DNA from 2 places in the Marinicrinis sediminis genome. Region 1 is predicted to be linked to the other one. Evidence: riboswitches for the same ligand, from Rfam matches in the RefSeq annotation. Region 1 holds a riboswitch; the other holds the start of a gene.
The links. A riboswitch is a leader RNA that binds a small molecule or an ion and turns the genes downstream of it on or off. The one in region 1 is predicted to bind thiamine pyrophosphate.
Positions count from the first base shown of each region.

Region 2: it holds a riboswitch for thiamine pyrophosphate, as region 1 does, so the genes downstream of both, thiC (phosphomethylpyrimidine synthase ThiC) here and ACFSUC_RS03205 (ABC transporter substrate-binding protein) in region 1, are expected to answer to the same signal.

Region 1 covers NZ_JBHUMM010000005.1:35,209-38,382, reverse strand. Annotated here, with positions in the region: gene ACFSUC_RS03215 (ABC transporter permease) at 1-533, opposite strand, end outside; gene ACFSUC_RS03210 (MTH1187 family thiamine-binding protein) at 530-820, opposite strand; gene ACFSUC_RS03205 (ABC transporter substrate-binding protein) at 839-1,945, opposite strand; TPP riboswitch at 2,085-2,196, opposite strand; gene adhE (bifunctional acetaldehyde-CoA/alcohol dehydrogenase) at 2,577-3,174, shown strand, end outside.
Region 2 covers NZ_JBHUMM010000042.1:83,685-86,858, forward strand. Annotated here, with positions in the region: gene thiC (phosphomethylpyrimidine synthase ThiC) at 1-1,624, opposite strand, end outside; TPP riboswitch at 1,821-1,925, opposite strand; gene ACFSUC_RS13555 (sulfite exporter TauE/SafE family protein) at 2,135-2,950, opposite strand; gene ACFSUC_RS13560 (response regulator transcription factor) at 2,972-3,174, opposite strand, start outside.

The DNA of each region.
Region 1 (3,174 bases):
AGACCGTATGGGAATTCGAGCTTGGTGAAGAATTGCCAGCGACTGGCGCCAGACATGCGCATATACGACAGCATCATGCGATCCGTTTGGGCAAATCCGCTCAGGCCGGAAATCGCGACCGGAAAAAAACAGACCAGCGTAATAATAATGAGATGGGGTGCCTGATTGAATCCGAACCAGATGGCCAGCAGCGGGGCCAGCGCGATGATGGGAATATTCTGCGATACAATCAGGTACGGGTATAGCAGCCGATGGGTAAACGGAATCAGATGCATCAGCACCGCGGTCGTGATGCCGATCCCTGAGCCAATGGCAAACCCGATCAGCACCCGCTTCACAGTGTTTCCTGTCTTCTCCATGAGCGTGCCAAAATCCTGAACAAATGTGACCCCGATTTCACTGGGCATAGGCAGTATATAGGAAGGAACAGAAATCCAGTCGAGCCGAATGCCCCATTCCCAGCACATAAGGAGAAGGATGGCCGCTGTGCATGCTGGCCATCCTTTTTGCAATCCCTTTTTCCATTTCTTCATCGATATTTCTCCGTCAGCACATCCATGGATGCTCCTTCAGGATTGTAATAAATCTTGACCTGGGAAATCACGTTCGGCGATCCCATTTCAATCATCGCTTCGTTCATGCGCTGGATAATGTTCATACAATCTGAAAGCTCACCTTCCATCGTCGTTTCCAGCGGGTGGACTTCATATTTAATACCGGACTGATGGATGATTTCGATCGCTCTGTCTACATAGGGGATGACATCCTCGCCATCCTTCGTTTTCGGGATAATCTGAATACTTACAAGTGCGTTAGCCATGGTGACATGCTCCTCTCGTTATTCACCCTGTGCAGGCAAAAAGTCGTTGGTATACGCTTTGCTGATATCCATCGGCTTTTCCAGCAGTTCATTGTCTAGCATCCACTGAGTATAGTTGTTCCAAACGGATTCTTTCTGTTCACCCCAGCGCGGTGCGTCCGCCTGGTATTGATCTGCGAGCCACTCTTGACTGGCTTTGACAAGCTCTGCGTTCAGCTCAGGTTCAGCTTCAATCAGAATCTCAGCGGCTTTGTCCGGTTCACGCATGGCGAACTCATAGCCTTCGGTTGTTGCGTTCATGAAAGATTGGACCAGTTCAGGTTGCTCGGCAATGAGATTTTCGTTGGTGATCAGCACTGGCGTATAATAATCCAGTTCTTCTGCATAGTCCTGCAAATAAATCATGTCAATGGATTTGCCGCGAAGTTCGGCCTCAATGCCCGTCCAAGCATAGAAAATCCATGCAAAATCAATATCGCGCTCCGTGGCAGCGAAAAAGTCGCTGTCGCCAAGTGAAATGAAATCTACCTTGCTTACATCCGCACCTTCTGTGCGCATGAGGGAATCCATTACCTGTTCTTCAACTGGACTGCCCCAGCCTCCGTAGGTTTTGCCTTCAAAGTCTTTTGGTGATTTGATATTTTTCTCTACCGGAGCGGCAAAGCCGGAAGTGTTGTGCTGAATAACAGCGGCAATCGATACGATTGGCAGCTCGCTTCCTGTCCGTGCATAGGTGACTTCCTCCTGGTAGCTGACACCGAAATCTGCCTGACCGGCCGCTACAAGATTCGCAGCACCAGCATCGCCAGGCTGGATGATCTCAACCTCGAGTCCGGCTTCTTCATAATATTCATTCGCTTGCGCGACATAGAGACCGGTATGATTCGTATTCGGTGTCCAGTCGAGGACAACGGTTACCTTTTGTTTCTCTTTCTTCTCATTTGAATCTGTGGCGGAGTCAGTGTTTTCTTCATCGTTATGGCCATTAGCCGCGGCCTCGTTCTGGTTCTCAGACTGCGTATTGGTTGCCTCTCCATTCTCGTTGTTGCCTTGTCCGCATGCGGCGAGCAGGGACAGCATCAGGACCGCAATCAGCATTAGAATACCGGATCGTTTTGTCATCATGTTCATTAGTTGAATTCTCTCCTTTATCTATATAGGTATGCATACATAAAATCTTGACACGAAAAACACATAGATCACCATACAAAAAAGACGCCTCCCGCAGGAAGCGCCTCACGATTGTGTTTGAAAACAGTCATGATTAATAACAGGCTTCGCTCCCTACGCTGGCATTACCCAGATCAGGTGAAGGGTATGTGTCTTAAAGGGACACGATTCTCAGCCGGCCAATTCCAGCACCCCCGCATGTATCGTATATGGTGATATGCACCTTTTGAAGATTTCGTTACCATTATATCGACAAAATCAGCGGATGTCTACCAGTCGTCACGTTTCGTTCTCAGTTCATGTGAGTCAGCTCACAGTGTTTCCCGGCCTGGAGGATTACAATTAACAAAGTTTCGGATGTTCATATCATAAAATGAAATGACAAATCGTGATCAAGGTGCAGCAGTAAGGGAAAGACCTCCCATACTTTGTGAAAGTTTTCACAAAAAAGACACACAATCACGCGTTTGCGTTCAGGCGTTGTGACAATTGTCATAGTGAGTCCATCGAAAAAAAACTAAGATAGAGTCATAAAGAACACGCACCATGATGTGAGCGTTCGATTATCCAATAGGAGGCGGAGAACATGAATGTGACAGAGAAAAAAGCAAACGAGCAACAAACAGCTCAGAAGCAAGTCGATGTGTTGATGAATAATGCAAAGAAGGCCCTGGAAGAATTCATGAAGCTGGATCAGGAGCAGGTTGACGAGATCGTCAAACAAATGGCGCTCGCAGGTCTTGATCGTCACATGGAACTGGCCAAAATGGCTGTTACCGAAACGGGTCGCGGCGTTTATGAAGACAAGATCACCAAAAACATCTTTGCTACAGAATATATTTACCACAGCATTAAATATGACAAAACCGTTGGCGTCATTGCTGACAATCCATATGAGAACTACAAGCAGGTTGCGGAGCCAGTTGGGATCGTTGCAGGGGTAACGCCGGTAACGAACCCGACATCGACCACGATGTTTAAATCCCTGATCTCTGCAAAAACAAGAAACCCGATTATCTTTGCTTTCCATCCATCTGCTCAAAAATGTAGCGCTGAAGCCGCAAAAACGGTTTATGAAGCAGCAGTGAAAGCAGGAGCGCCAGAACATATCATTCAATGGGTAGAGGTTCCTTCCCTGGAAGCGACGCAATACTTGATGAATCATGCCGATACTGCACTGGTTC
Region 2 (3,174 bases), on a different contig from region 1:
AGAAATGAGCCGTCTTCGCTCCCTCGGCAGGCAGCGTCTCGTCATGAAACTCATAAGCTCTCTCCGGATCAAGGGACAGGTGGAACTGGTCTCTCCAGCGGAATTCGAAGCGAGCCTTGGACAAGGCATCATCCCTGCGCTGCGCATGTGGATGACCTTTCGCCAAATCTGCCGCATGAGCAGCAATCTTGTAAGCCATCAGCCCTTCCTTCACATCCTCCTTGTTTGGTAGGCCGAGATGTTCCTTCGGTGTGACATAACAGAGCATGGCTGTACCGAACCAGCCGATCATCGCGGCTCCAATGGCCGAGGTAATATGGTCATAGCCGGGCGCAATATCTGTCGTCAATGGCCCCAGCGTATAAAAAGGCGCTTCCTGACAAATCTCCATCTGCTTGTCGACATTTTCCTTGATCATATGCATCGGCACATGTCCGGGTCCTTCAATCATCACCTGCACATCATGCTCCCAGGCGATCTTCGTCAATTCACCCAGCGTCTCCAGTTCAGCAAATTGCGCTTCGTCGTTGGCATCGGCAATGGAACCCGGGCGAAGGCCGTCTCCGAGAGAAAAAGCCACATCATACCGCTTCATGATCTCGCAGATTTCTTCGAAATGGGTATACAGGAAATTTTCCTGATGATGAGCCAGACACCATGCAGCCAGGATGGATCCCCCTCTGGATACAATGCCGGTTGTGCGTTTCGCGGTGAGATGAATGTACGGCAACCGGACGCCTGCATGAATGGTGAAATAATCGACGCCTTGCTCTGCCTGTTCGATCAGAGTATCCCGATAAACTTCCCAGCTGAGATCCTCAATGATGCCATTCACCTTCTCCAGTGCCTGGTAAATCGGAACGGTCCCCACCGGCACCGGACAATTGCGAATAATCCATTCACGAGTCGTATGGATATGCTTGCCGGTGGACAGATCCATAATATTGTCTGCTCCCCAGCGAATCGCCCAAGTCATCTTCTCTACCTCTTCCTCAATGGAAGACGTAACCGCAGAATTGCCGATATTGGCATTCACCTTGGTATGGAAATTGCGGCCGATAATCATCGGTTCGCTCTCAGGATGGTTAATGTTGCTCGGAATGATCGCACGCCCTTCCGCTACTTCCTTGCGTACAAACTCGGGCTCGACTCCTTCCCGAATCGCGATGAATTCCATTTCCGGTGTAATCATCCCTTTGCGTGCATAATGCATTTGTGTGACGTTTTGCCCTGCTTTGGCCCGCACAGGCTGTCGTTTCAGACCTGGAAACTGCAGTTTCTCATGCTCTGCGTCCAGCTGCTTCACCCCATCATCCTGCGGCTTGATCAGTCGGCCTTCATACGATTCCACATCCCCACGCTCTGCGATCCAGTTCTGACGGATAGGAGGCAGTCCTGCCTTGACATCCAGCTGCTGCTCCGGGTCTGTGTAAGGTCCGCTCGTATCATACACCGACAATGGCGGGTTCTGTTCTGCTCCTGCATCCGTGACGGTCGGCGACTGGGAAATCTGGCGCATCGGAACACGCAGATCCTCCCTGCTCCCCTCTACATATACTTTCTGGCTTCCTGGCAACGGCTTAATGTGCACCTCATGCGGCGTCATCGCTTGATTATTCTTCATTCGTCCTCTTCCTCTCCTCTCGATTCGTTGTGCTGCCAAACAAAAAAACCGCTCCAACGTGGGAGCGGTTTCGAAAGACGTATCGATTCACAGGCGATTCACAGCATACAGCTGTCCGTCATCACGATCAGGTCATGCCCTTTCTGCTTCAAAGCAGAGCACATATGACATGATCATCACGATGCCTGGTGAATGGCTACATTTCCGTCCACTTTCCTACGCTGGTATGATCCAGATCAGGTTCAAAGGGACCAAGACCGGAAGGTCTTATCTCAGCCCGAAGGCGCCCCTAGTGGTACATGTGAGAGATGTGCGCAGCACGCCACATCTCATCCATCCGTACTTCAAGTTATGCGGTTCTACTAATTAAAATACCTTTCTTTTCCTCAAGTTGTCAACCATATCGGACCGATTTCACAGCACGGATCATCATCACTTGTTCTCTTTCCCACTCTTTTACTCACTCTCTATCTCACTCTTTGACTTCCTTTCTATCTCACTTTCTGATCCCTACATCGCGTCCCAGATCATTTTCACACCGACGAAAATGAGAACGATCCGGAGCAATATGACCAGCCCGTTATTGTTTAGCTTCTGATTGAGCCAAGCGCCCCATTTCCCGCCGAACCAGGCACCGGGAACGAGCAGGGCCATGAGCAGCCAGTCGACATTGCCGAGCTGAATATGGGTAATCGAGCTGACCGTAGCCGACAGGGTAATCATGAACATCGAGGTCGCAACCGCCACCCGAGCCGGAAACTGAAACAGCAGGATCATGGCTGGAACCATCAACGAACCGCCCCCAATACCGAACAAACCGGAGATCAGTCCCACTACAAAACCGATCAGTACCCCGACGAGCAAGGGATAGCGATAAGCCTCCCCGTCCGCCGGGTCAGCAGGGCGCCCTTCGACCATCCATCTGCCACGTAGTGGAATCGGCTTTAGGCGGTTTCGGAAGAGGAGAAGGAACGAAACCGCAATCATGAACAGGCCAAAGTAAAGATAAAACCCGTTCACATCCAGCCGCTTGTTCAGCAAGGCGCCGATGATGGCACCAGGACCACTGCCCGCAAACAGCACGAGTCCGCTTTTGACATCCACCTTCTTCTGCTTGAGGTAGGCGGTCGTCGAGGAAAGTCCGGTAAAAATAATGACAAACAACGAAGTGCCGACCGCGATCTGAGGCGTCACATAGGCTAAATCTGATACGACCGAGGCCATATAGAGCAAGGCAGGCACGACGATAATGCCGCCGCCAAGCCCGGCGATGCTGCCTACTGTTCCCCCGATGATCCCGATGAGCACGAGCAGCGCATAAATCATTCACTCACCCTCTTCTTTTCTTCAGGCATGATCCTGCGATTTTCGATAACTGCCGGGCGTTTGACCCGTACTTTTCTTGAATGCCTGCACGAAGTAGGAGGGATCATTATAGCCGACATGCAGGGCGATATCCTTCACATTGACCTTCTGATTGGTCTCCAGCATTTCAATCGCCTTCTCCATTCTGACATGCACCAGATATTCAGACAGTCGCTGACCTGTCA